2 regions of the Bacillus sp. 179-C3.3 HS genome follow, and region 2 is predicted to be linked to the other one. Evidence: predicted binding sites of a transcription regulator. Region 2 holds the regulator's gene; the other holds the start of a gene.
What was found. Region 2 encodes LexA, which represses DNA repair genes until DNA is damaged. Its sites were predicted from a motif close to CGAACATATGTTCG; they were not measured.

Region 1 (15,341 bases), on a different contig from region 2:
AGGAGGCTAAATATGAAAAAGCAAATCGCATCCATTATGGCAAGTGTCGTCCTCATCGTCAGCGCAGGGATTTTGACGCATAAGGAGGGGACCCATGCAGAGACTCCCAAAGCAGCTGCTGTCATGGCTGGACAAGCTCAATCAAGTGATCGGGCGAAGGAAAGCGGAATGGAAAAAATCGAGAAGGCCTATGACCTCATTTCGAATGAATATGTAGAAGAAGTGGATCGTCAAAAGCTACTTGAAGGTGCCATTCAAGGGATGCTATCCACATTGAATGATCCGTACTCTGTATACATGGACAAGCAAACAGCCAAACAATTTTCTGATTCGCTCGATTCCTCTTTTGAGGGAATTGGGGCGGAAGTTGGGATGGATGAAGGGAAGATCATTATTGTCTCTGCCTTTAAGAAATCTCCTGCAGCAAAGGCTGGGCTGAAGCCGAAAGATGAAATCATCAGCATAGATGGAGAGTCGATGAAAGAGAAAAGTTTAAATGATGCAGTGCTTAAAATAAGAGGGAAAAAAGGAACATCTGTCGCCATGAAAATTAGACGGAATGGGATGGAAAAAGATCTGAAGTTCCGTATCAAACGAGAAGAAATTCCTCTTGAAACTGTCACTGCTTCAATGAAAGATGTAAATGGTCATAAAACAGGCTATATATCCATTTCTAGCTTTTCTGAAGATACGGCAAAGGATTTCACTTCTAGTCTGAAACAGCTTGAGAAAAAGGGCATAGAGGGTCTTGTGCTGGATGTAAGAGGAAACCCTGGCGGTTATCTACAAAGTGTAGAGGATATTTTGAAACACTTTATTACAAAAGATCACCCATATATTCAAATTGCGGAACGGAACGGCGATCGGAAACGGTACTTTTCAAAAAGAAAAGAACAAAAGCCTTATCCAGTCAGTGTTCTCATTGACAAAGGAAGTGCGTCCGCCTCTGAAATTCTCGCGGGAGCATTGAAGGAAGCGGGGAATTATGAGGTCGTTGGTGATGTTTCCTTTGGGAAAGGAACCGTGCAGCAGGCAGTCCCAATGGGAGATGGTAGTAACATCAAACTGACACTGTACAAGTGGCTCACGCCAAAAGGGAACTGGATACACAAAAAAGGGGTTGTGCCAACAATCGCCATTCATCAGCCTGATTACTTTACAGTCGGACCGCTTCAACTAAAAGAACCACTTCAACTTGATATGAACAATGAAGAGGTTAGACAAGCACAGACGCTATTAAAAGGATTGGCATTTGACCCAGGCAGAGTAGATGGCTATTTTGATCAAGAGACAAAAAAGGCCGTGCTCGCATTTCAAAGCACATACAATCTCGATAAGACAGGCGTTATCGATTTGAACACAGCGAAAATGATGAACAACATGGTGGATGAAGTGAAATCCTACGAAAAAAATGATCTTCAGTTACAAACTGCACTAAAAGCACTATATATGAAAAAATAAAAGAGGCGGATAAAGGCCTCTTTTTTTATTGGTTCATAAGTGTCACAAACATGTAATAATTTATGTATAAAAATAAATTATATCGAGAAATGTATTCATTTATTTTAGAAAAAGCATAACATTCCTTCAATTTTACCCGATAACATATTTATATAAGAGACTTTCTGTTGATTTAAACATGTCATGAAAATGAAACTTTTGCAAGTTGTATGTTACATAAATAATTCTTACAATAATAAGTAGCACTCATTTTAAATATTTTATTTTTTACGGAGATGCAGCTTAAGGCTGTGCCGAGGTTTGCGCTTTTCTTAAAAGAACTAGTAAATGGGGGTACACAATTGAAAAGGGCAAGTATTGTGAGAGAGAAAAAATATTACGAGTTGGTAGAGGAACTGAAGAGTCGTTCGAAAGATGTGACGTTTTCCGCTACAAAGGCATTAAGTCTGCTCATGCTGTTAAGCAGATACTTAGTCAATTACACAACGGTAGAATCAGTCGATGAAATTGATGAAGACTGTGCTGAGATATACTTCAACTATTTAATGGATAATCATAAGAGACTTGGTATAAACTTAACTGACATCAAGAGATCTATGCAGCTTCTTGGCGGCATACTAGATGTAGATGTGAATCACTATTTAAAAGATTTTTCCCTGTCGAATGTCACACTTTGGATGAATCAGGAGAAATAAACCTGATGTCAAGCATCGTTTTATTTGATAGAATAAGAGAAAATGCTTGACTTGGGTGGTGAACGGAAATGAGCTCTGAGTGGATCGGAGTCGGGTTAAAAGCGATCGGTCTGTTTTTAATCCACCCTCTTTTTTATTTTATGATCATCATGAGCCTATTATATGGCTATATCCGCGTGAAGCGGGAGAGAAAAGCGTTTCAAACAAGAATAGAAGATGTCTACGATGAATTGAAGTTTACATATTCAAAGGGATGGGTTTTAGGAATTTTCCTATCTGTCGTTTTAGTCGGCTTAGGAATTGCCCTCCCACCTGGATTGATCGTGCTAATGGCAGCGATGACGATCGTATTCTCACTATTCTTGAAGGCGAGTGCGCTTTCGTCTGCATACACACTCGGTTTCAGTTTTATTGCGGCAATTGGATTAACGTATTTCCAAGTGAGCCATTCTTGGCTGCCGCAGCTCTCATTGATGAATGCATCAGCCGTGATCATCCTGCTAGGGTTATTGTTAATGACCGAAGGAATTCTAGCATATCGTACGGCGCATTTACGTACATCGCCAGGAATGGTGATGAGTGCGAGAGGACTATTGATTGGCCAGCAGCGAGCAAACCGTTTATGGCTTGTACCGCTTGTCTTACTGATGCCAGCAGGTGAATTGACTTCGTCACTGTCATGGTGGCCGGTGCTTCAAGTACAAGATCAAAGCTTTTCATTTATTTGTATTCCTTACATCATCGGTTTCGGCCAACGAATTCAAGGATCACTGCCAATTGTCAGTATCCAAATTACGGCTCGCCGTATTCTCATGCTCGGACTTGTTGTTGCCTCATTAGGTGCTGCAAGTATTTGGTTTGAACCGATTGCATGGGGAGCTGTTGTGATTGCAATTGTAGGAAGAGCCTTCCTTTCATGGAAGCAACGAGTAAATGACAATGCTGCCCCGTTCTACTTCTCTAAGCGTAATCAAGGGCTTATGGTGCTTGGAATCATTCCTAATACACCAGCCGAAGAATTAAAGCTTGAGATTGGAGAAGTGATCACAAAGGTAAATGGTTTAGAGATCAAAACTGTCTCTGAGTTTTATGAAGCTCTTCAAATGAACCGCGCTCTAACAAAGCTTGAGATCATTGGTTTAAATGGTCAAACAAGATTTGAAAAACGTGCTTCTTATGAAGGAGAGCATCATCAGCTAGGCATCCTTTTTGTGAAGGACGATCCTCAGCAAGAGCAAACAGCCATTTCATCTTAAAAAAAGCTGCTAGAGATGGCAGCTTTTTTCTTTTGCCTGTGCCACTCTTCCGTATGAATCGCCCCACTCACGCATCGCATAGATAATCGGCTTTAATGATTCTCCAAGAGACGTGAACGAATATTCTACTCGAGGAGGGATTTCCTCATAAGCTTCTCTATGTACAATGCCATCCTGTTCTAGTTCACGTAATTGCAATGTTAAGACACGCTGAGAAATGCTTGGTATGAGGCGGTGCAATTCATTGTACCGTTTCGGACCGCAGCTCAAATGATAAAGGATAACACCTTTCCATTTTCCACCGATGATGCTTGTTGTGATAGATACGGGACAGCCATGATTCACAATACTGACTGGGTTTAATGGTGCACTCATCTCTAACCTCCTTTTTAGGGTGAACATAGTCGCGAACGGACAAGTTTGTAACTAACGAACAAAAATGTGCGTACTTGAATAAGCGGCAGCTTTTCTTTTACCATAGAGATATGAGAACACGCCATCAAGTGTTTGTTTCTTATCATAACAATTTCTGAAATGGAATGGAAAGAAATTGGATTATCTGAAAACACACTTGATTGGTTCAATTGAAAGGATGAAGAAAATGAGAGATAAAGACTTGCTAAAGAAAGAAATCATCGAGGCGTACGAATTCCGTCATGCAACAAAAGAGTTCGATCCAACGAAAAAGATTTCGGACGATGATTTTGCGTTTATTTTAGAAACGGGTAGACTTTCTCCAAGTTCTGTAGGATTTGAGCCTTGGAAGTTCCTCGTTATTCAAAATGAAGCATTTCGAGAAAAATTAAAAGAGTATACATGGGGTGCCCAAAAGCAACTTCCAACTGCAAGCCATTTTGTGGTTATTTTGGCTAGAACAGATGCACGCTATGATTCAGCATATGCGGAATACATCAACAAACAGATCAAGGGAATGAACGATGAGACGTTCGAGATGGTGAAAGAGCGCTACCAGCAATTCCAGGAAAATGATCTTCATTTATTAGAAAGTGATCGCTCGCTCTTTGATTGGGCTTCCAAACAAACGTATATTGCCCTTGGGAATATGATGACAGCCGCAGCACAGATTGGCATTGATTCATGCCCAGTCGAGGGGTTCAGCTACGATGAAATTCATCGCATTTTAGAAGAAGAAGGCTTGCTGGAGGATGGTCAATACGATATTTCTGTCATGGCAGCCTTTGGCTATCGCATCACTGAACCGAAGCGTGGCAAAACACGCCGTCCGATGGATGAAGTAGCGGTTTGGATTCGTTAATGTCAGGTAAAAAGACTGTTGACAATTGCGTGGTTAGTCAGTATATTTAAAAAATAAAATCTTGGATGAATATAACATGACTATAAACGCTTTGACTTGAGACTAGTAGATGAACATCCGTTTTTCAAGAGAGCTGCGGGTTGGTGTAACGCAGTAAAACGACTCATTGAACTCGCTCAATGAGTGGTAAGACTGAATGAAATAGTAAGTCTTTACGTGTGACCTCCGTTATCGGGTTTTAAGTTGGATTCAGCACATGTTGGCTGGATCAATGAGAGTGGTAACGCGGTTGAAAGGTCAGTCGTCTCTTTATAGAGATGGCTGGCCTTTTTTATGTGCTCTTATTTTATATTTATCTGAAGATTCACATTCAAAAGGAGCTATAAGGAAATGGAAAAGGAACATGTACAGTTAAAACGAACGATGACGTCAAGGCATATCATGATGCTTGCGCTTGGCGGTGCAATTGGTGCCGGACTGTTTAAAGGAAGCAGTTCTGCCATTGATATTGCAGGTCCTGCTGTTATTTTGGCATACATGCTTGGTGGTCTTATTTTATTATTTATTATGCAAGGGCTTGCCGAAATGACGGTCGCACGACCTGGAGCAAGAACATTTCGTGATTTGATTGAGCCTGTCTTAGGGAAATACCCCGCATATTTCTTAGATTGGATTTATTGGAAAATGTGGGTGCTCAACATCGCAGCAGAAGCCATTGTTTCTGCAGTCTTTATTAAATATTGGTTTCCTCAAGTGCCCATTTGGATTCTTGTGTTAATCATTTCACTTGTGGTGACATTGATCAACGTCTGTTCAGTTAAAATGTTTGCTGAGACGGAGTACTGGCTAGCTTCAATTAAAATTGCTGTCATTATTTTATTTATTATCATTGGTCTAACGATGCTGTTTGTCTCATTTGGACAGCATACTGCACCGGGATTCACTCATTTAACGGATCATGGTGGATTTTTCCCAAATGGTACGGGTGGGCTAATTGCCGCAATGCTTGTGGTTGTGTATTCATATGGTGGAACGGAGATGATTGGGGTTACCTTGGCGGAAACGAAAAACCCTGAAAAGGTCATTCCGAAAGCGATCCAAAGTACATTTGTACGGATTATTGGTTTCTATGTGTTGCCGTTCTTTATCATTGTTAGCTTAATTCCTTGGAATCAAGTAAACGACGAACAAGTCAGTCCATTTGTGACTGTGTTTGCGACAATTGGGTTGCCGTATGCAAGTGACATCATGAATGGCATCATTTTACTTGCCATCTTGTCTTCTATGAACTCAGGGCTCTATGCATCATCAAGGGTACTTTATACGCAAGCGAAAGACGGACGTGTGTGGAAAGGCTTCTCTAAGCTGTCAAAGCAGCAGGTACCTGTTAGAGCGATTCTTGTTTGTACGTCTACATTATATGTAGCTGTGCTCATATCATTTTTTCTAGGTGAAACAACGTTTAAATACTTGATGGGATCTTTAAGTTATACGGTTTTATTCATTTGGTTTATCATTGCGGTCGGTCATTTGAAGTCCCGAAGCATAACAGAGCCAGGAGAATATCGCGTAAAACTGTATCCTTTTACGACATGGTTCTCTGTCATAGCGATCATAGCTATTTTTATCGGCGTTGTATCATCAACACCGATCGTTCAAACCATGGTCACGATGGGAATTTACTTGTTGATTACTATTTCATTTTTCATCAACCGAAAGCGATTTGAAACAGGAATGGAATAGAGAAAAAGCGTGCTGACCTTCTCCGTGGTCTCGCACGCTTTTTTTATATGAAATGAACAAGTGGTGATCATTGAGCTGGAACATGTCCATTCTGGATGGCACTTGGTAATTGAATGATAGCTGTCGTCCCTTTCCCTGGCGCTGATTGAATGTCAAACGTGCCGTTGTGCTTTTGGATGATACGATAGACAATGGCTAATCCAAGTCCAGAACCGCCGTCTTTTCTTGTACGTGCTTTATTCACGCGATAAAATCGTTCCGATACATGCGGAAGATCTTCTACTGGGATGCCGTTCCCTTCGTCATCTACTTTTAATTCAGCAGTATGATGGTTGACGTGTAGTTCAATGAAGATTGATTTCCCAGGTGGTGTATAATAGATGGCATTGTCCAGCAGATTGCGAACGACTTGTTCAAGTCGATCACTATCACCATAGATAATACAATCCTCTTCAAGTGTTCGTTTGAGCGTAATGCCCTTTTGACTAGCAATAAATTCTACTTGGTCAAGCACATCGTGGATCAGCTGGGCAAAAGCAATAGGCTCCATCGTCAGTGGATAAGAATCTCCTTCTAGCTGTGCGAGATCTAAAAGATCGTGTACAAGTCGACTTAAACGGGTAGCCTCATCCTGAATGATTTGCATTCCTTTCTTTTGCTCAATGACCCCTTCCTCAATGCCTTCTGCATATCCTTTCATATAACTTAAAGGCGTTCTGAGTTCGTGAGAGACGTTGGCAAGAAACTCCCTCCGGTTCTGCTCCACCTTTTCAAGGGTAGAAGATAACTTATTAAAAGAACGACTTAATTGATTTAATTCATCTCCTTTTTTGGTGACAGCCATTCGTTTGGAAAAATCCCCTGATTCCATTTCCATGGCGATTTCTTTCATTTTATTCAAGGTGTGTACGACTTTATTGGTACTCTTATAGCCGATAAAAAAAATAAGGAGCATGATCAATAGGATAGACAACCCAAGTGTTAGCCTAATTTCGACAAAGGGTTCATAAACATCCGATAATGGCATAGACAGAAAAATCGATCCAGATAAATCATCTTTGTCTGAGAAAACAGGAATCGCAATCCCCAAGATATCCTGATGAAACTGGGGGTGTTCTCTAATCAACACAACCGTTTCCCCTTGAAGGAGCTGTTGGCGTTCTTTGAATGTGATCAGATTATCGTTTGTATTCGTATCAAAAGGAAGGCCACTAGAAAGCTGCATCGGATCATCTGTGAATATAATGTTCGCTTGACTCGTGTCTTTTGCCCAATTCATTCTTTCCATAAAATAAGGATCTTTCCCGTGTTTGTGGTACACCTCTGCAAGTTTTTCTCCTTGTAAACTTAAAGAATCAATTTGTTTATCAATATATAACTGCTGGTACAAGTAATAAGTCAGTCCAATAGCAGAGGCCGCGACAATGCCCATGACGGCAAGGATGAAGATGAGTACTTTCTTCTTAATGGATAATGGCTTCATTCGTCCTCCTCAAACTTATACCCAACGCCCCAAACAGTCTGAATATATCGTTCAGCTTCCTTTAGCTTCAATCGTAATGTTTTGATATGGGTATCGACCGTTCTAAAAGAGCTATTGGACGGGTGAGTCCCCCACACTTTTTGATACAGTTGTTCACGGGAGAAGACCTGTCCTTGATTCAATAGAAGAAAGTGGAGTAAATCAAATTCTCTTCTTGTTACATTAATGGGTTCTTGAGACAGGTATACTTGTCTTCCGTCTTGATCGATCTCTATTTCTCCGATTTGAATGCGGCTGCGTTTGAGGGAGAGTCCTCTAATTCTTCTTAACATGGTTTCTATTCTAGCTGCAAGCTCACGTAGGCTAAATGGTTTCATCATATAATCATCAGCTCCCATTTCCAGCCCGCGAATGCGATCCTCCTCATAGCTCCTAGCAGTTAAGAATAGAATGGGGATTTGCGATGTTTGGCGAATGTGGTGACAGACTTCAAAACCATCCATATCTGGCATCATAATATCTAATACAACTAGATCGATAGGCTCTTTTTCGAGCAGGCGTAAGGCTTCAACTCCACTCTGTGCCGTTAGGGTGTGAAAACCTTGCTTCTGCAAAAAGGAGCCAATTAATTCAAGCATGTCCGATTCATCATCTACTAGTAAAATACGCATCTGTTCCTTCATTTCGTTTCCTCCAAGATGATCGCATAAGGTCCTGATGGGACATTCAGACGATTTTTCATCATGAATGTCTGTTTGTCGATGACAGATACCGTATTGTCATCTAAATTACTCACATATATGGATGAGGTGCTGGCGGTGATATAATTCGGGTTTTGCCCAGTCTCCACAGATGCCAGCTGCTGTTTTGTTTCCATATTTATTTTGTAAAGCGTATGATCTCCGTGGCATAGGACATATAAAATAGGAGAGTCCTTCTCCGAATAGAAGGCAACAGGCATGACACCGAGTTTCATCTCATGTTGTTGTTTACCTGTCTTTGGGTCATAAGCGAAAATACTTTTATTTAACGTACCAGGCTTTCCGTGTCCCCCGACCCAAATGGACTGTCCATCAAAATGAATACCAGAAGGTCGTTCCAGCACTGGAATGGTGCGTATATTTTTTTTCTTTGCAATATCGATCACTGACACCGTATGGCTCTCTGCATTTAAGACAAACAAAGTTCCTGAAGATGAGAGTGTCATTGATGTGGGCAATTGACCGGTCTTGACAGTTGCTTTCACTTTTTTACGCTCTGTATCAATGAAATAAATGACGTTCTTCTCTGAATCTGCTACAAACAACGTGTGAGAAGAAGCATCATATGCCATGGAAGTGAGTCCTTTGTTCACATCCATGTAATCTGTGACGATTCCTTTTTTTAAGTTGATTTCAATTAGAGATGAACCATCCTTACTTGTTGCAATGATCGAATCGTTATTGATTTGAATGAGGTCAGTAAATGGGTGTTTGACATCAACAGAAGAAACCATTTGATTCTTTTGTAAATCAACAATTGAAAAGGATGCCTTTTTCAATTGTGAAATGACTGCGATCGATTGTGAGCTGCTCGGTGGTGTAAATTGCCGGTTTTGGCCGCAGCCTGTTAAGAAAATCAGCAGAGCTGACAAACAGATCCCAAAATATATCACACGATTCATTCTTCTGCTCCTTTATATCGTCTATTTTCAAAAAGCATACCACAAAAATTGTGAAAAAAAATTGAAGTTATTCGGCGTCGAGGAGTCTTACGAGTAGCGAGAAGACGAAACCATCGCTCGAAAGTGGATATCCTGTCATGCCTCTGTAAAAGTAATTGCTCAATCAAGAGGTGACGAGGAGGAAAAAAAGAAAAAATTGAAGACTGTGAATTGTCCATTTTCCTAAACTTTACTATAATCAAGACAGTAGACCATAGTAGAGGGAGGGTTTTTGTGATATCAAAAGCCATATTTGCACTTGTTTTTCCTTTTCTGCTCGTGATGTTATTTTCAAAGGTTACCTATAATCATTACGTAGGCATTGCTTTAACAGCTGCTCTATTATTTGCCTCGTATATGAAAGGTTATACAGAGACCTACTTTATCGTGGGGTTAGATATCATATCTTTAGTGGCTGGGGCGCTCTACATGGCTAAAAAAGAGATTGAGAAGAGGGAGAAAGCTGAGAAACCATATTAATTTGTTTGAGTCCTACAAGCCTTTGCAAACATGAGCTGTGCTTACGATCTGAGTGAGTGCGGCTTTTCTTTATGGGGAACTTATGACAAATCGAATATCTTCCTCCAAAATGTCCCATACTGAAAGGAAGATTTTGATAGAGGTTAAGGAGCAAGGAATAGAGGGTAAGGCTATATTGGAAATAAAAATCAAGTGAAACACGAACTTTAGTTCGTATTTTTTGGTTCTTTTATGATAATATATTCATTAGATAGATTTCGTTACGAAACGGAGGCTTTGATGTGAGTGACCGCTTTGAATTAGTTTCTAACTATCAACCCCAGGGTGATCAGCCAAAAGCGATTGAACAGCTTGTGGAGGGTATCCATCAGGGGAAACAGCATCAAACGCTGTTAGGTGCTACAGGTACGGGGAAGACGTTTACTGTATCGAACTTGATCAAAGAAGTAAACAAACCAACTCTAGTGATAGCACATAACAAGACACTCGCCGGTCAATTATACAGTGAGTTTAAGGAGTTCTTTCCGAATAATGCTGTAGAATACTTTGTTAGTTACTATGATTATTACCAGCCTGAGGCTTATGTTCCTCAAACGGATACATTTATTGAGAAGGACGCAAGTATTAATGATGAGATTGATAAACTGAGACACTCTGCGACATCTTCGTTATTTGAGCGGAACGATGTCATCATTATTGCCAGTGTGTCCTGTATTTACGGTTTAGGTTCGCCAGAAGAATATCGAGAGCTTGTGCTATCTTTACGCACTGAAATGGAAATTGAACGCAATCAGCTTCTTCGTAAGCTGGTGGACATTCAGTATTCTCGTAATGATATAGATTTTCAACGCGGAACCTTCCGAGTACGGGGTGACGTCGTTGAAATTTTTCCTGCTTCAAGAGATGAACATTGTATTAGAGTAGAATTTTTCGGTGATGAAATTGAACGGATTCGTGAAGTCGATGCACTAACTGGAGAAATACTTGGTGAACGAGACCATGTAGCCATTTTCCCAGCATCTCACTTCGTCACAAGAGAAGAAAAAATGGAGAAAGCCATTATTAACATTGAAAAAGAACTAGAGGAGCAGCTCGAAAAGCTTCGGGAAAATGGTAAATTACTTGAAGCACAGCGCCTTGAACAACGAACAAGATATGATCTTGAAATGATGAGAGAGATGGGTTTTTGTTCAGGAATCGAAAACTATTCAAGGCATTTAACCTTGCGCCCTTCTGGTTCAACACCTTACACATTGCTCGATTACTTCCCAGATGATTTTATGATTGTTGTCGATGAGTCACATGTGACCATCCCGCAAATTCGCGCCATGTACAATGGGGACCAAGCAAGAAAACAAGTGTTGGTTGACCACGGCTTCCGCCTGCCATCAGCACTTGATAATAGACCGCTCACCTTTGATGAGTTTGAAAAGCATATCAACCATATTGTGCATGTTTCTGCAACGCCAGGGCCGTACGAGCTTGAGAAGACGCCAGAGGTTGTGGAGCAAATCATTCGTCCAACAGGATTGCTTGATCCGATCATAGAAGTTCGTCCAATTGAAGGTCAGATTGATGACTTAATTGGCGAAATACATGCCAGAGTTGAGAAGAATGAGCGTGTGCTCGTGACCACATTGACGAAGAAAATGTCTGAAGATCTCACAGACTATCTGAAAGAAATCGGCATCAAGGTCAATTATTTACATTCAGAAATTAAGACCCTTGAGCGGATTGAGATTATCCGTGATTTACGTCTCGGTAAATATGATGTGCTCGTTGGGATCAACCTCCTTCGTGAAGGACTGGATATTCCAGAGGTGTCGCTCGTCACGATTTTAGATGCAGATAAAGAAGGCTTTTTACGCTCTGAAAGATCCCTCATTCAGACCATTGGACGTGCAGCGAGAAATGCAGAAGGCCGCGTCATTATGTATGCAGATAAGATGACCAAATCAATGGACATTGCGATTCAAGAAACGAAGCGAAGACGTGAGCAGCAAGAAGCGTATAACGAGAAATATGGAATTACCCCACAAACGATTCATAAGAAAATCCGAGATGTCATTAAGGCAACAAAGATCCATGAGGAATCGGAAGAATACGAAACAAATGCAGCACCAAAGCTGTCGAAAATGAGCAAAAAAGAACGAGAAAAAGTCATCGAAAAAGTCGAGATGGAAATGAAAGATGCAGCAAAAGCGCTTGATTTTGAAAAAGCAGCAGAATTAAGAGATCTATTGCTAGAGCTAAAAGCGGAAGGATGATTGCCTCATGGCTATGGAACGAATAGAGGTGAAAGGTGCTAGAGCCCACAACCTTAAAAATATTGATGTCAATATCCCGCGTGATGAGCTAGTGGTTATTACAGGTTTATCTGGTTCAGGAAAATCGTCGCTCGCCTTTGATACGATTTATGCCGAAGGCCAAAGACGATATGTTGAATCTCTTTCAGCATATGCACGCCAGTTTCTAGGGCAAATGGACAAACCAGATGTGGATGCCATTGAAGGGCTATCTCCGGCGATTAGTATCGACCAAAAAACGACGAGCCGTAACCCGAGATCCACTGTCGGAACCGTCACTGAAATCTATGATTACTTACGTTTATTGTATGCGAGAGTCGGGAAGCCGGTCTGTCCGATTCATGGGAATGAGATCACCTCACAAACGATTCAGCAAATGACGGATCGCATTTTAGAATATCCAGAAAGAACGAAACTGCAAGTGCTTGCGCCAGTCGTTTCTGGTCGTAAAGGATCACATGTGAAAGTGCTTGAGCAAATTCGAAAGCAGGGGTATGTTCGAGTAAGAGTCGATGGAGAGATGGAAGATCTGTCAGAAGACATCGAGCTTGAAAAGAATAAGAAGCATTCAATTGAAGTCGTGATTGACCGTATTGTGGTGAAGGAAGGCGTTGCTGCTCGATTGTCTGACTCCCTTGAAACAGCGCTTCGACTAGGTGAAGGTCGGGTGATGATTGATGTCATTGGACAAGAAGAGCTGTTATTCAGTGAACATCATGCTTGTCCGCACTGTGGTTTTTCTATCGGCGAGCTTGAGCCGAGAATGTTTTCATTTAACAGTCCCTTCGGTGCCTGTGCAAGCTGTGACGGGTTAGGTTCTAAGCTGGAAGTAGACCCTGAGCTGGTCATTCCTAATAAAGAGTTAACCTTACGACAGCACGCCATCGCACCATGGGAGCCGCAGAGCTCACAATATTATCCGCAGCTTCTAGAGGCGGTCTGTACACATTATGGGATTGACATGGACATTCCGGTAAAGGATATTCCGTCGCATTTATTTGATAAAATTTTATATGGTAGCGGATCTGAGCGGATTTATTTTAAATATGAAAATGATTTTGGACAGGTACGTGAGAATGAAATCGAGTTTGAAGGTGTTCTTCGAAATATTGAAAGACGCTACAAGGAGACAAGCTCTGATTATATCCGTGAGCAAATGGAGAAATATATGGCGAATCAGCCATGTCCAACATGTAAAGGGTATCGCCTGAAAAAAGAGACATTAGCGGTTCTTATCAATGGGAAGCACATTGGCGAGATCACAGATATGTCTGTTTCTGACGCATATGATTTCTATGAAAAAATTGAACTGTCCGAGAAAGATTTGCAGATTGCACAGCTCATATTACGCGAGATTAAAGAACGCTTATCATTCTTAAATAATGTGGGATTAGACTATCTGACATTGAGCCGATCTGCTGGAACGTTATCAGGCGGGGAAGCGCAACGGATTCGTCTCGCAACTCAAATCGGTTCAAGGCTGACAGGAGTTCTTTATATATTAGATGAACCGTCCATTGGTTTACACCAACGAGACAATGACCGGTTAATTGAGACATTGAAAAACATGCGTGACATCGGCAATACATTGATCGTCGTGGAGCATGATGAAGATACGATGCTTGCGGCTGATTACTTGATTGATATTGGACCTGGCGCGGGTGTTCATGGCGGTGAAGTGATTGCAGCAGGATCACCAGAAGAAGTCATGAAGGATCCAAACTCTTTGACAGGCCAATACTTGTCTGGAAAGAAATTCATCCCTCTGCCAATTGAAAGAAGAACACCTGATGGGCGTTTTATCGAGATAAAAGGCGCAAAAGAAAACAACCTGAAAAATGTGAATGCGAAGTTTCCTCTAGGCGTCTTTACAGCAGTGACCGGCGTATCTGGTTCAGGAAAAAGTACGCTTGTGAATGAAATATTATTGAAGTCACTCGCACAAAAACTGCATAGAGCGAAGGCGAAGCCGGGGCAACATAAAGAAATCAAAGGGATGGATCACCTAGATAAGGTCATTGATATTGATCAATCACCAATAGGTCGTACACCTCGATCCAACCCAGCAACGTATACTGGTGTATTTGATGATGTGCGGGATGTGTTTGCCCAAACAAACGAAGCAAAGGTACGTGGCTATAAAAAAGGTAGATTCAGCTTTAACGTCAAAGGCGGACGCTGTGAAGCCTGCCGAGGAGACGGCATTATTAAAATTGAAATGCACTTTTTACCTGATGTGTATGTCCCATGTGAAGTTTGTCATGGAAAACGGTATAACCGTGAGACGCTAGAAGTGACGTATAAAGGGAAAAACATTGCAGATGTTCTTGAAATGACAGTCGAGGATGCCCTGCAATTCTTCGAGAATATCCCGAAAATCAAGCGCAAACTTCAAACGATCTATGATGTCGGTCTTGGGTATATTACGCTTGGTCAGCCTGCGACCACACTTTCTGGTGGTGAGGCACAGCGTGTGAAATTGGCATCTGAGCTACATCGCCGGTCAAACGGAAGGTCACTTTACATTTTAGACGAGCCGACCACAGGTCTTCATGTAGATGACATTGCTCGTTTATTAAAAGTGCTACAACGCTTGGTCGAAAACGGAGATACCGTTCTTGTCATTGAACACAATCTTGATATTATTAAAGCGGCTGATTACTTGGTCGATTTAGGACCAGAAGGCGGCGCAGGTGGCGGAACGATTATTGCGTCTGGCACACCTGAGCATATTGCACAGCAAGAAGCCTCTTATACAGGTCAATACTTGAAGCCTATTTTAGAGCGTGACCGAAAACGAATGAAAGATTTACTCAAAGAAACGGAACACGTGACATCATCATAAGTAAAAAACCCCTCATTGTGAGGGGTTTTCCTTTTATCGTGCATCTTCCTTCGGAAATAAATTACTTAAATGAGTTAAATCCTTTAAGATATGG
Region 2 (15,341 bases):
AGCGGTCCAGAGTTTCCAATACATGTTGTACAGCCATATCCAACAATGTTAAATCCAAGGTCTCTTAAGTATGGAAGAAGACCTGAATTCACAAGGTAGCCTGTAACAACCTTTGAACCTGGTGCTAATGATGTTTTCACATAGTTCGGCACCTTCATCCCAAGCTCACTTGCTTTCTTCGCTACAAGACCAGCTCCGATGAGCACGTATGGGTTAGATGTATTCGTACAGCTCGTAATGGCAGCAATGGCAATTGCACCTGTCTTCATCACAGCTTTTTCACCGTTTTGAAGATCAAATTCGATTTGTTTATCAAGCTCTGATTTCTCTAAACCGAATCCTTGGTTCCCTGCTGGGCTTTCAATATGCTGATGGAACGTCTCTTTCATTTTAGAAAGTGGAATCAAATCTTGCGGACGTTTTGGTCCAGACAGGTTTGATTCAATTTGAGAAAGGTCAATTTCTACAACATCAGTAAAAATTGGGTCTTCCATATCCGGCGTATAGAACAATCCGTTTGCACGAGAATATGCTTCAACAACATTAATTTGCTCTTCATCACGGCCTGTTAGGCGAAGGTAAGCAAGTGCTTCTTCATCTACAGGGAAGAAACCACATGTTGCACCATATTCCGGAGCCATATTTGCAATTGTTGCTCTGTCTGCTAATGGCAGCTGTGCAACACCTGGTCCGAAGAACTCAACGAATTTGTTTACTACACCTTTTTCACGTAGTACTTGTGTGACTTTTAATGCAAGGTCAGTGGCAGTTGTTCCGTTTGGAAGCTCACCTACTAACTTTGCACCAATGACTTCAGGGACTGGGAAGTAAGAAGGCTGACCAAGCATACCCGCTTCCGCTTCAATCCCACCAACGCCCCAACCAAGAACGCCGATTCCGTTAATCATCGTCGTATGCGAGTCAGTACCAACAAGCGTATCTGGATAAGTGATCAGCTCGCCATCTTCTTCAATCGCATGAACAACACTTGCAAGGTACTCTAAGTTCACTTGGTGAACAATCCCTGTTGCAGGTGGAACAGCTTGATAATTATTAAACGCTTTCTTTGCCCAGCTTAAGAAGTTGTAACGCTCTGCATTACGCTCAAATTCTAAATCCATGTTAATGTTTAATGCATCTTCCGTTCCAGCTTTGTCTACTTGAACAGAGTGATCAATGACAAGGTCAACTGGAATCTCAGGGTTAATTTTATCTGGGTCTCCGCCAACATCAGCCATTGCTTTTCTTAAAGAAGCAAGGTCAACGACGGCTGGTACACCGGTGAAATCTTGTAAAATAACACGAGATGGTTTAAATGGAACATCAATCTCTTTGACCTCGGCAGTTCCCCATTTTGCCAAGTTTTCAACATGTTCCTTTTTGATCACTTTACCGTCTACTTGACGAAGGACTGATTCTAACAAGACCTTAATGGAATAAGGCAATTTAGATACATTGCCAACACCTTGTTTTTCAAGTGCTTCTAGCGAATAATAGTGATATGTTTTCCCGTTTGTCGAAAACGTTTTTCTAGATTGAAAAGCGTCTTGTTTAGCGACTTGCTGTTGTTTCGACATGTCCAAAATCCCCCTTTTGATGATCAAGATCAATTTCAACTCTCAGAAAAATCGTCGTATTCACCACAATTTTCTCACAATTTCATCTTAAAACAATTTCATACATAAGTAAATAACAATGCTTTTATTAAATTCAATAAGTTTACCTTATCACTAGGAAATGTTTACTCTTCATAAATCAATTGGCTCACGCTCATACTAAAGCTGAGGTGATAAGACATGACAAAACGAAAAGCAAATCATATCATTGACGGAATGAACGCAGCCAAAAGCCAAGGAAAAGGTGCTGGCTATATTGAAAACGATCAACTCGTGTTAACAGAAGAACAAAGACAAAACAATAAAAAGCGCAAAAAGAATCAATAATATCAGAAAGGAGACAAGACCATGACAAATAAAAATACAGGGAAAGACATTCGTCAAAACTCACCAAAGGAACATCAAAGCGGACAGCCTGAACCACTATCAGGTAGTAAAAAAGTGAAAAATCGCAACCATACAAGACAAAAACATAATTCCCATCACGATATGTAACTCATCCTCTCTCATCCCGTTACCTGGCGGGATGTTTTAGGTTAATCACACATTTCACTTCTGAACATATCATTTATTATGAGATATGATGGAGGAGTGTTTATGGAGAATGAAAAGCAAGTGAGTTCTTCTGATTTTCTTGAAATAGATGATTGGCTTCATGTATTAATGGATGATCCTTTTGCTTGGTATGATGAACAGCTCCCAATTGATCTTTATGAAACAAGCCTTGACTATATCATTGAGCTGGATACAACCCACCTACCCATATCTGACTTCAAACTAACCTTCGCTGGTTATGAACTTGTTCTATCTTATGTATTAAAGCAAACAAATCATGAGGAACAGCCGATCGAAAAAAGCGTGATGCTTCCTTTCTACTTGAATGACAAAGAAATTGTGACAGAGTATGAAAACCAAATCATATCCATCCATATTAAAAAAAGTGCCCATCGTCAAGATGCAGCATTTACGTTTCAAATGCCATACTTCAAACATTGAGAGCCCACCTAAGAAAGGTGGGCTCTCTTCCGTTCGTTTTAAGTCAAATCCATCCACGCGCCACCACCATGGCCAAATAGTAGAGTCGCTATATGATAACGTATTCGTTTTCTACTAATTGGTTTGGGTGTTTCTCGTAAAAGGGCGCTACCAGTGCCGAGAGTATTCATAGTGAGGCGCTTTATACATTTTTGTTATTTTCTTCTATCATGTATTCATGTAAAATAAAATAGACATAAGGGGTATAAGGGGTGAGAACATGTTAAGCGGCTGGTTTTTGTGGTTTATTTTATTTTGGGGTACGGTCATGATCGGTTTATTAGCAATCGGTGGCTTTTTTATGTTTCGCAAATTTTTAAAACGATTGCCTAAGGAAGACGGTAGATCAGAGCTAGATTGGCAAAATGAATATATACAAAAAAGCCTTCACTTGTGGCGGGAGGAAGACAAACAACTTTTAAATGAACTTGTATTGCCTGTTCCAGAGCTTTTTAGAGATGTGGCGAAAGAAAAGATTGCCGGTAAGATTGGCGAATTGGCCTTAAAGGAACAAGCTGCTAGCATCAATTTAGACCTAATCATTCGAGGCTACATGATCGCTACGCCAAAACGAGACCATAAGTTTTTACTCAAACGTCTACAAGAAAAGAACATCGATCACAAGCCATATGAATCTTTATTAAAATAACCTCCTTTTGTTGAAAAGGAGGTTTAATTCATTTGCACCTGCTGTGGATCTAATTGTTTCGATAGTTTTCTAAAGGATAAGTACATCGCAACACGCCACGGCACGATCATTCCGAAAGCAAGTATCCAGAACATCCCGCTTAATGCGCCATAATCAATAGAAGAGCTTAGGACGGTCTTCATGGCAATACGTAGAATCAGAAGTCCTATCAGAATGAAAACAAAAGCTTTTGAACGCTTTAAATAAATATCTTTTCCTCTAATCTCAAATTTGGATGTTTTAATTAAAAAGATAGAAAAAAACATCCCTACTGTAATCGCTTCAAGAAATTCGGCTCCAGTGACTTGAAACATCGGAACAAAAAACATCAATGCACCAGTGCTCATGAAAATAGGCGGTAAAATAATCTTTTTAGCGGTTGCAGGTTTTTCAGATGATTTAATTCGGATAAACATGACAGCTACGGCCATACAAACCGCAATTATCGATGAGATGATGACCATCATAACAAATCATTCCTTTATGCTTTAAGCTCAGCTAATTATAATATACTCCAATATACGAAAAAAAACCATGTATAGCGACTGTGTAGAAAACGATTTCAAAAACCTGTAAATCCACCAAACAAAGACGAGAACAGAATAATAATCCACGTCAGAAGATCAAAGAACAGTAAAACCCCTATGACAATCATAATAATTCCGCCAATTCTCATGATCAATTGCTGGCGTTTTCTAATCCAAGTGAGCTTCGTAATAAAAAACGAAAGAACAAAAAACGGGATAGCAAACCCCAGTACATACGCCAGCATATAGGTCACAGCAGACTCTGGATGGTTACTGGCAAGTGTGATGACAGCTGATAAAATGGGGCCCGTACAAGGCGTCCACCCCGCCGCAAAACCCATTCCGATAAGAATCGAGCCGAAAAAACCAGCTGGGCGATTTTTGAATTGCATTCTTTTTTCTCCCATGAGAAAAGAAGGCTGGAACACACCTAGAATCATAAAACCAAAGAAAATAATGAGAATGGCGCCAATTTGACGGATCGCTTGATGATATTCATTAAAAAAAGATCCAACAAGCGAGGTGCCAAAGCCAATCGCAATAAAAATAATGGAGAATCCGATTAAAAAGAATAGTGTATGTAGCAAACTCCTCTTTCTTAGCATCACCTTCTCTGAATTCACTTCATCTATACTCACACCCGTGATATAAGATAAAAAGGCTGGATAGAGCGGCAAACAACACGGTGAAATAAACGAGAGAAAACCTGCACCGAATGCTAAAAAATAATTCAGCTCTGTCAAAAAGAACACCCCCTTCTTACAATATACAATAAGAGATGACAAAATCATTTCATTTTTTTAACATCCTCTTAATAAAGATGGTCTAATCTCTTAAAACCTTATATAATTTAATTTGACATCGAGACATTTAATCCTTTAAATTTGAAAATAAACCTTAAAATGGATATAATAGAACCGATTCTTTTTATCAAGATTTGCATGAAAGGAACATGACTTTGGTAAAAACATCATTATTGACTCAGATTGAAGAAAAAAGAGAAGAGCTGATGAAAGTTGTCTTGCATAATGGGATGACATCCACAGTGACGATAGAACATAGCCAGCAGCTAGATCATCTCCTCTTACAATATCAACGACACTTACATTCCAACTCAGCCAACTAATCATATCTATTGACATACACACCGTGCCGCTAAATGTCAGAACAGTTGATATGTATTGAAGATAAACGATGCAAAAGCCCCTCTTAACGGAGGGGTTTTTGTTGTACGACTTTGTTCATCGTCACGCCATATAAAAAACCACCTTCCCTGCTCGTTTATGCAAGTACAGTGGTTTTAAGCGTTTGATGAAGGTGACTTTAATAAATTCTAGACATCGCTTGTCCATCCTTTATTACCATGTTCCATCTATGATCATAATATCTGACGTATTATTTCGCTTGGTTGTTCATGGCTTTCATCATTTGATTGATTTTCTTTTGGGACGGTTTCATGCCCATTTGCATCATCATCATTCGAAGCATTTGTTCATTAATTGGTGGATTCTTTTTCAAATAGCTCATCATATACTTACGAGCAATAAAGAATCCGAGTGCAACTCCTGCAAGCAATGCAACAACGCCTACAAGGATGCCAACCCATAAATCCATAATTCTTCCTCCTTCATGTTGTATCGTATAAAGTGTACTAAACAAAAGGTGATTATACAACATTTCACGTTCATTTTTATTTTTTTAAACAAAATTCCTTACTTTGACAGGATTGAGCCACCCATGCTTTTTCGATCCAAAGTCCATGGCTAGGAAGCAAGGACTAATTTTTCTCAGTACTTCAAAAAACACCGTTTCCGCCTCATAGCTGCCTGTAGCGGACATTTGAATATAACGATCTTTGATGATAAATGCCGCAGTCCCTTTTCCGCCTGGTAAAGAGGCACTATAAATGGACCCAATCTGCGTATAGTGAATATTTGTTAAATGACTCATTAATCGTTGATGCATATGAAAAGCAGGGATTCGTTTCGTTACATAATCCACTTGCTTCACAAGCATCACCAACTCATCGTCACTTCGGTTCGTCCAGTGTAACGACTCAAACAAATGAAACAAAATAGACTCTCTACCAAAATAATGATTGGCAAATTCATCCTCAATCCAATAAATATAATAATGGCGTTCCATGTCAATCCCTTCCTTTCACATTTCGTCAATCTCATTTAATGCTTGTATTATACAAAAATGTGAAAGAAAGAATTGTCTATATATGAAGCGAGAAGGAACTAGTTTTGTCAAAAAAACAAGAAAAAAGAAAAATGTTTGCAGAGCTGATGAACATGCTCTGCAAACATCCTGCATGAAAGCGAGTCGATTTATTTATTCAGCTTTGCTTTCACACGGCTTACGATATTGCTAACAGTAAATCCGTATTTCTCCATGATGGTTTCACCTGGTGCTGAAGCACCAAATTTATCAATCGCAATCACATCACCGTCAAGCCCAGTGTAACGCTCCCAGCCTAATGAAGCACCCATTTCAATGGCAATACGTGCTCTCACTGATTGCGGAAGAACTGACTCTTTATACTCGTCGGATTGTTGATTAAAGCGATCCCATGCTGGAAGACTCACAACAGAGACGCGGATGCCTTCTTTTTCAAGGGCCTTTTGAGCTTCAATTGCTAAACCGACTTCAGATCCTGAAGCAAGTAGAAGCGCTTCTGGCTGTGCATCTGCTGCTTCAACTACTACGTATCCACCCTTTTCTACACCCTCGTATGCTTTTTCAGGTGCTTGGTCAATCGTCGGAAGGTTTTGACGCGTTAAAACTAGCGCTGTTGGTTTATCCGTAGAAGAAACAGCGAGTTTCCATGCTGCAGCTGTTTCGTTTCCATCTGCAGGACGAATCACAGAAAGATTTGGCATCGCACGTAATGAAGCAAGCTGTTCAACTGGCTCATGCGTTGGGCCATCTTCTCCAACTGCAATACTATCGTGAGTAAAGACATACGTTACTGGAAGCCCCATTAATGCAGCAAGTCGAATCGCTGGTCTTAAGTAATCGGAGAAAACAAAGAATGTTCCACCAAATACACGTAGACCACCGTGGAGTGCCATACCGTTTAAAGCCGCACCCATCGCAAATTCTCTGACACCGAACCAGATATTCTTGCCAGCGTAATTGTCTTTTCCAAAGTCTTCTGTATGTTGAATCGTTGTTTTATTTGATCCCGCAAGGTCAGCAGATCCTCCAATAAAGAAAGGTACTTGCTTTGCAATGCCGTTCAATACTTCCCCAGAAGAAGCACGTGAAGCGAGACTTGAACCCGATTCATAAACCGGAATGTCTTGATCCCAATTTTCAGGTAGCTTTCCTTCAATCGCAAGCTTTAATTGGGCTGCGAGTTCAGGGTATTCTTTTTCATATGCTTCAAACAACTCATTCCACGCTGCTTCTTTCTTCGCTCCAGCGTCTTTTACAACTGTTTGGAAATGTTCATAAACTTCAGAAGGAACGTGGAAATCTTGTTCAAACGTCCAAGAATATGCTTCCTTCGTCAACTTGGTTTCCTCACTGCCAAGTGGTGCACCATGCACACCAGATGTGCCAGCACGGTTTGGAGAACCGAATCCGATTGTTGTCTTTACTTCAATCAATGTCGGTTTGTCTGTGCTTTGTTTGGCTTTTTCAATAGCAGCTGTTAGTTCTTCAATGTTGTTTCCGTCTTTCACATAAAGGACTTCCCAATTCATTGCTTCGAAACGATTTTTTACGTTTTCAGAGAATGAACGATCTAAATCGCCATCTAAAGAAATGTCGTTTGAATCGTAAAGAACAATTAATCGACCTAAGCCTAAATGACCAGCAAGTGAAGCAGCTTCAGAGGAAATCCCCTCCATTAAGTCACCGTCTCCACAAATACTGTATGTATAGTGGTCCACAACATTAAATTTGTCTTTGTTATATGTTTCAGCTAGGTGTCTTTCTGCAAGTGCCATTCCAACAGCCATCGCAATTCCTTGTCCTAAAGGACCTGTTGTCGCATCGACACCTTCTGTGTGTCCATATTCAGGATGTCCAGGTGTTTTACTTCCCCATTGGCGGAATTCTTTTAAATCTTCGATGCTAAGGTTGTATCCGCTTAAATGAAGCATGCTATATAAAAGCATAGAACCATGTCCCGCTGATAATACAAAACGGTCTCTGTTAAACCAATTTGGGTTTTGCGGACTTACGTTTAAGTGATTCGTCCATAATGCATAAGCCATAGGAGCTGCACCCATCGGCATTCCAGGGTGACCCGAATTTGCTTTTTCAATTGCGTCTATGGATAGCGTACGTATTGTTGCAATAGATTTCAGTTCAATCGTTTCCATATAAATCCCCTTCCGTAACTTGTGTACAACATTATCATAAATCTACTGTCCTTTTTTCACAACTATTTCACGCTGAAAAAGAAGTAAATTATCACATTTAGTTTCTCAATTGATGAAAAACTTATACAAAAATGAAAAAGATGAGAATATTTCTCCCATCTTTTCAATAATAAAGAAATGATCTTCTTAATGAAGATTTTGATCTCTTTCTTTTTTTAACTTTTCTGGTGTGACGTCATTTCCTTCTGGATCGACGATTTTAACAGTTTTTAGTGTATTTTTCATAGAAGAACGAAAAGCTTTTAAGTATTCTTCTCTTAATTGCTTTTGCTCCGTTTTTTCAGCGTCCGATAAACCGATCTCTTTCGATTTTTTTGAAAGCTCATTGATCCTTGCAAGCTGTTCTTTAGAAATCATGACAAACTCCTTTAAAACTTTTTCTCTACATACTACTAAATATCTTTTACATTTACAACAATTCAAACTTTACGTAAGATTCTTTTCGTATTCCTGATACCTTCTATGTACGGTTGCTTTCGAAATATCAAAACCGAGCGCTTGAAGCGTCACAGCAATTTCAGCAAAGGTCATGTTGTTTTTTCTTAATCGAACAATCTCGGAAATCGGCACCTCAATACGCTCACGTCCAGGTGCTTGCTCCTTATGTTTTAAGTTGCGTTCAGGCTGGTAGCCGCGCTCAATTGCTCTTTTCATGCCGCGTTTTATTTTTAAATTATGGATTTTCCGTTGGTATTCCTCTACGATCCCTACGATCTCAATGACCATTTCATCTGCTTCTGAAAGCTCTAGCTCTCCTCTATGAAATACACTATACACTTTGACTTTTTCTTTAAATAGACAATGAAGGAGTGCGATTTTTGCTTGTCCTCTACCGAGTCGTGTCTCATCTTGAATTAATACTGCATCAATTGACTCTTCCTTTAATGTCGCAAGCATTTCAAAAACACCATCACGATCTAGATCGTATCCACTTGCTTTTTCTTTAATCACTTTAACGACGTTCATCTTGTGAGAACTAGCTAAAGCTAATAGCTCTTCTTCTTGTCTTTTTAACGAGGTTTCCTGTTCTTCTTTTACAGTACTGACTCTCGCATAAATCATTGCATTCATGTCATCAATCGACCTTTCTACTGGACTGTTGCGAGTTCATATACGACTGGATGCTCTTTTTTGACAGGTATGACAAGGATATCTCCTGGCTGAATGTCCGTTGAGACTAGATCATTTTGTTTGGTCACCCAATCAATAAATGAATTCTTATCGATTGATTTGCTGTCGTTTACTTGATCAGCTATGCCCCAAAGTGTATCACCTGATTGAACCTCTATTTTAACATATTGATTTGTATCATTATGGCTTGTGACGGCAATAAGTGAGAGAAATACGCCAACGATGAATGTGAATAGTCCAATAAATATGATAGATTCTTTTAACGTCATAATGTCATCTCCCTTAATAGAATGTGTGTTCGTTTCGAATTTATTATAAATACGAACAAACGTTTCTGTCAAATGGTTTTTTCGAACCTATGTTTGTACTACGAGGAAAAACATGCTATAATTTCTTTAAAATTGACGTTTTGAGGTGCAAAAGATGACGAAGCTATCAAAAAGACAACTCGATATCCTAAAATTCATCAAAGACGAAGTAAAAAGCAAGGGCTATCCCCCTTCCGTTCGTGAAATTGGTGAAGCGGTCGGTCTAGCATCTAGCTCAACGGTTCATGGACATTTAGCTAGACTAGAAACAAAAGGCTTAATTAGAAGAGATCCGACAAAACCTAGAGCAATTGAAGTACTAGATGAAGAGGAATTGAATATTCCAAAGAGTCCTGTGATGAATGTTCCAGTCATCGGAAAAGTCACAGCGGGTTTACCTATTACCGCTGTCGAAAATGTAGAAGAGTACTTCCCTCTTCCTGAAACATATGCAACGCCAGATGAACAGATCTTTATGCTTGAAATTATGGGAGAAAGTATGATTGATGCAGGCATATTGGACAAGGACTATGTCATTGTCCGTCAGCAAAGCACCGCCAACAATGGGGATATCGTAGTAGCCATGACAGAGGAAGATGAAGCGACAGTCAAACGCTTTTATAAGGAAGATACGCACTTTAGATTACAGCCAGAAAACCCATCAATGGAACCGATTATTTTACAGAATGTGAGTATACTAGGTAAAGTGATTGGTGTATTTAGAAATATTCATTAAAAAACCGGACTTCATCTTTCTTGGATGAAGTCCGGTTTTTTTTAAGAACAAGAATATGCTAGAATCCTTGAGCTCGGGAAGGAACCAAATGTAAAGTTTGGCCATATAAAGCCCGTTGTACGTCCAAAAGGCTGTGAAGATAGTACAAACATTAATAATACTTGACCGTTTCTTAGGAATACGATGGTCCAACGTCTATTACAACCCGCAGCAAATTGAACCGTTTGCTGCCCGCCGATACTTTGTTGTGAAATGAGGCTCTGCATACTTTGTGGCTGAGAAACCGCTTGCTGATACTGTGAAAGAATTTGCGGTGAGGGAGCTGGTGGAGCCGACTGTCCGCCAATCCCTTGCCCTGAACCAACTCCTCCAATTGGAAACATAGGAAATCCTCCTACTGGAGGTACTGGTAACGTTCGCCACCCAAATACGTGCCCGTCATATGGGTATCCATTCCACACATCTTCATATGATTGATACATACTTAAACACCACTTTCTTAGACTTTCATCACGACATTATATGTGCCGGACGTAAAAGAGTGTTGGGACTTAAACGAGAAATATGTTAAAAAGAGGTTTTATTCCCATTTAGAACGGTTAAATGATGAATAAGACGAAAATTTTAAAAAATGGGAACTTTTTATGCCGCTCAAACGTTATATAGATATCAGCAAACGAAACAAAAAACATTTACATTTAATACTTGTAATCTAACTGTAATTATTGTAACATTTGTAATATAAGAAGTTTTCATTTCGAAAAGGGGGCATTCGCCTTGAAAAAATTATTTGTTTTATTCACTGCAATCATGCTAATCATCTCATTACAAACAACGACACTGGCCGCTTCCAAGAAACATAACAACTTGACGAATAAAGAAGCGTTACATATTGCTCTAGATGCAAGAGAACATTTTTGGAGTGCTATGTCAGGCTACAAAGTCAATGAACATACTGATTACAAATTAAAATCATTTACTTACAAAGACATGACTTACAACTACCTTGCTAAAACATTTGATACGAAGAAAAAGCTAAATCACTATTTATCAGAAGTTTTCACAAAAGATGCGATTACTTTTGGGTTAAAAGACTATCAGTTCATTGTCCATAAAGGTAAAATGGCGGTTCCAATCGGCGACGGCGACAACATGCTGAACTGGAACAAAGCAACACCGAAACTCGTTTCTAAGAAAAGTGATCTTCGCACATATGAGTTTACAGTACCAACCCTCGACGGACGTAAAGTAAAACGTACCGTCACCTATAAAAAAGAGCAAAATGAATGGAAAGTAACCCAATTCGATGCTGTCATCTAAATAAAAAACAGGCCGTTTCTTACAGGCCTGTTTTTTTATTTAGATGACAAATCAGCGATTCGATCAAGTGAATGTGCAAGCGATGATGCCGTACGGAGTTCATTCAATGGAAGCCCTAATTGAACGGCTGTTTGGGCAATTTCTGGTCGAATCCCTGAAATGATCGTCTCCACGCCAATCAAACGAAGGGATGTCATCAGATGAAAAATTTCTTGTGCAACCATCGTATCAATCATCACAACTCCTGACAGATCAAGGCACAAATGCTGTACACCTTTTTGCGAGCATTCCTGTAACGTATTTTCAAGAATGAATTTCGCCCTCGCTGTGTCAATATCCCCTACTAATGGCAGTAAAGCAATATGTTTTTTTAAGACAATGACAGGAGAACTTAGTTCATAAATCAAATCCCTCTGTGCCATTAATTTTTCGGTGGTATTTTTCACATATTGCTGAATAAACACATGAATAGAGATATTAAATGCCTCCGCAATTAAATCATACCAATAAAAAATCCGATCAATGTCAATATTTCCTTGACGCTGTTTGATAAATTCTTTTACATAATGCAGGACGATCTTTTGATTGGACATATATTCCCTGACGACATAGTCTAGTGGTGTATTTAAATGCTTCGGATCACTCGCTAAATCTTCAGACCACTTCTTAAACTCAGTATGTAAATACGTCTTTTCTTCAATTAACGCACGGATAAAATGCTGATAGTAATCTTGATTTTGCCGTTTCAGCTCTGCAATGATACCGGAATCTGTTGATCGATAAATCGATTCAGGGTCATCATCCTCAATTGACTCATACCATCTTTCAGTCAATCCCGCCGCATGTTGCATGAAAAAATCGTATAATTCACGGTTTTGCTCCATAAACAGATGTCCCTTCAAATTTCTTCTAGTCAGTCACGACATATTGATTGTACCATCCAATGTTTTGTTTCTGCCAGCTCGAATACGCTGTCATTCTCAATAAAAAAGACCCTTCAAGGGCCCTATGATACACACCTTTATTTGACGATGAATAAGATTCTCTGTCCATCAGCATAAGGATTTATTTGGTGTCCTACCCATGAACCAGCACCTCTATTATCTGAAGGACTGACATATTTGACACTTGCCCCCTTCCCTCCTTCAAGACACACTGCCATCGGCCATTCATCTCGGTCAAATCCAGGTTTCGTCGGAATGCCTTTCAATGATTCTTGTCTTCGGCTATCTGCTCCATTCCTGTCAATGGTACACACATCTGAATGCCCTTTACGAATCGCTTCTTGAATATGTCCACCTGTTTCAGGATAACGATCCTTCGGAAATTGAATGACATGATCATACCGATCAGCACCTGTTGCCCTCTGCTCCTCACCAAAACCGACTAAAATAAAGCCCAACCATAACACAAAGCATAGAATCGCAGCAGAAAACCAGCTTTTTCTTATCAAGAACATGAAACCTCCCCATACAACTTCATGACAACATTGACCTAAAGAAAATCAGTCATTTTTAATGTATGAGTGAACTTCAAAAACATGTGAACAGATCAGGCAGCATGGAGGCGAATGTGACAGATTAATAGATGATCACGCATGCTAAAAATAAAAAAGCTTGTCCCCATCAATGGAAACAAGCTTTTTAGTCTATTATTATTGTGCTTTCGCATAGTTGATAAATTCAACAAAGGCAGCAGTGGCTTTTGGTCCACCGTTGATCGTACCATTTGAGTACCCTGCATTATGGACACCAACAATTTGTTGATTTTGATCTAGCATGGCAGATCCAGAATTGCCACCGAATGTGTCAATTGAATAGTATGCTAGATTCGCATCTTCTCTCGTCACAGGACCTGACATCTCCCACTGTGATACTTTGCCAGTTGATCGCATCTTATCACCTGGATAGCCAGAAATTCTAATAGTCGTTCCTGCAATGTTCGTCACCTGACGGATGGAACGGTAACCAACTGTATTTCCGATATTGGTATTGGTTTTAATCACTGCAAAATCGTATTGACTAGCGCCAGTATTAATATATCCACTTGGCACATAGAAATCGGTCATATTCGCTGAACCGTTGACGGCCGTTCCATCATTCATCCCTGGATAGACAGAACCCTTTGCACTATAACTTCTCGTGGATGTATTGTACACACAATGTCCATTTGTCAAAATTTTGTTTGGGGCAATCAATGTTCCTGTGCAGCTAGATCCTCCAAACGTAATATAGGCAATCGAATTGTAGGGTGCTACTCTTGTATTCGCTACTTTTGTTCGGCCATCTTCTCCAATGACAACTTTTGTTTGAAAGTCTTTTAGATATTTAGACAGTGGTTTTACTTTTTCGCCAACAGTGGAAGAGAGGTCATCAACTCTGTTGAAGGATGATGGGGCTTTGATATCTTTGTGGAATTCACTAGAAGGGATTACTTTTCCGTCAGAAGTCACCATGTCATAATCAGACGTTAGCACTGAATCAGATGTTGCATGGGCAAAACTAGGCACACTTAAAGCACCAAAAACGAGTAACGAAGGGATTAATTTTTTCACACTTTTCATCATATTCCTCCTTAATGTCCTATATTAAAAATCATACGATTGTTTCATATTAGAGTAAATGAGAGAATATTCTTATTTTTTACAAAATTTACATTTATAAAATAGGTGTTTTGAATCTTTCATTCTCTTCATCATTCTATCTCTTTCCAATTTAAACAAAAAAACCGCCTTTTGGGCGGTTTTCTGGCTAGCTCAACTCCATACATCTTTTACATACCTATTTTCATTCGTAAGTGATGTGAGCCAATGTTCAGCTTCTTCTTTTGTACACTGTTTGATCTTTTGATACATCTCCAATAACGTAAGTTCTACATTTGGCGCCATGGCTTTTCCATCTCCGCAAATATACAGATATGCACCTTGATCAAGTAATGCGATCAGCATCGCTCCATCTTTTTTCAGCAAGTCTTGAACATATACTTTTTCCCCGTTATAGCGAGAGTATGCCGTGTGAGTGATGACAACACCTTGATTCTCTGCTTGCTGCATTTCATCAACATAAAGATGATCTTCTTTCGGGTGGCGACAACCAAAATAAAGATGTGCTTCCCCTAGTTGTTTTCCTTCACTTTGCCATTTTTCTCTCGCTTGAATAAACCCTCTAAAAGGTGCAATACCTGTTCCAGGACCGATCATAATCATCGGTATTTCTGATGTAGGGGGCAATTCAAATCCTGTTTGTGAGGCATGTAAGAAGCAAGCCACTTCTTCCCCTTCTTCAACGTCGCATAAATAAGTTGATGCGACGCCAGCATACTCCCCTAGACCACTCCAAGCTTCGCCTTTCACAACGGCTACTGTAATACTAACTCGTTGTTCGTCTACCTTCGGAGAGCTGGAAATAGAATAATAACGCGGCTTCAACCCTGCTAATAACGATAAAAAGTGCACAAATGGTAGCTCACATGCTTCATATTGTTCTAGTAAATCGAGCATCGTGACACGTTTCTTTAATATCGCTTCTTGATAAGATTCTCCAGCCATCTGTTCAAGCTCGATGCGATGAGGTGGACAAACCGT

Region 1: a site for LexA is predicted at 10,297-10,310, ahead of uvrB (excinuclease ABC subunit UvrB). Genes of this name have one in related genera too.

The regions. Positions count from the first base shown of each region.
Region 1 covers NZ_JBFEFT010000007.1:106,267-121,607, reverse strand. Annotated here, with positions in the region: gene AB1K80_RS07030 (S41 family peptidase) at 13-1,461, shown strand; gene AB1K80_RS07025 (swarming motility protein SwrAA) at 1,803-2,156, shown strand; gene AB1K80_RS07020 (PDZ domain-containing protein) at 2,225-3,412, shown strand; gene AB1K80_RS07015 (winged helix-turn-helix transcriptional regulator) at 3,422-3,787, opposite strand; gene AB1K80_RS07010 (NAD(P)H-dependent oxidoreductase) at 4,014-4,688, shown strand; T-box leader at 4,771-5,000, shown strand; gene AB1K80_RS07005 (amino acid permease) at 5,079-6,431, shown strand; gene AB1K80_RS07000 (ATP-binding protein) at 6,499-7,914, opposite strand; gene AB1K80_RS06995 (response regulator transcription factor) at 7,911-8,597, opposite strand; gene AB1K80_RS06990 (YncE family protein) at 8,594-9,577, opposite strand; gene AB1K80_RS06985 (CsbA family protein) at 9,851-10,096, shown strand; gene uvrB (excinuclease ABC subunit UvrB) at 10,378-12,363, shown strand; gene uvrA (excinuclease ABC subunit UvrA) at 12,371-15,247, shown strand; gene AB1K80_RS06970 (hypothetical protein) at 15,281-15,341, opposite strand, start outside.
Region 2 covers NZ_JBFEFT010000005.1:68,205-83,545, reverse strand. Annotated here, with positions in the region: gene acnA (aconitate hydratase AcnA) at 1-1,577, opposite strand, end outside; gene sspO (small acid-soluble spore protein O) at 1,797-1,943, shown strand; gene AB1K80_RS05295 (small acid-soluble spore protein P) at 1,965-2,111, shown strand; gene AB1K80_RS05290 (Hsp20/alpha crystallin family protein) at 2,214-2,612, shown strand; gene AB1K80_RS05285 (DUF2621 domain-containing protein) at 2,872-3,300, shown strand; gene AB1K80_RS05280 (CcdC family protein) at 3,324-3,806, opposite strand; gene AB1K80_RS05275 (cytochrome c biogenesis CcdA family protein) at 3,902-4,609, opposite strand; gene AB1K80_RS05270 (aspartyl-phosphate phosphatase Spo0E family protein) at 4,819-4,992, shown strand; gene AB1K80_RS05265 (YneF family protein) at 5,262-5,480, opposite strand; gene sirA (sporulation inhibitor of replication protein SirA) at 5,565-6,011, opposite strand; gene tkt (transketolase) at 6,200-8,203, opposite strand; gene AB1K80_RS05250 (DUF896 domain-containing protein) at 8,390-8,620, opposite strand; gene AB1K80_RS05245 (recombinase family protein) at 8,690-9,334, opposite strand; gene yneA (cell division suppressor protein YneA) at 9,352-9,663, opposite strand; gene lexA (transcriptional repressor LexA) at 9,818-10,438, shown strand; gene AB1K80_RS05230 (hypothetical protein) at 10,480-10,920, opposite strand; gene AB1K80_RS05225 (IseA DL-endopeptidase inhibitor family protein) at 11,216-11,758, shown strand; gene AB1K80_RS05220 (STAS domain-containing protein) at 11,794-12,642, opposite strand; gene AB1K80_RS05215 (sporulation protein) at 12,780-13,217, opposite strand; gene AB1K80_RS05210 (trypsin-like serine peptidase) at 13,413-14,321, opposite strand; gene AB1K80_RS05205 (bifunctional cytochrome P450/NADPH--P450 reductase) at 14,514-15,341, opposite strand, start outside.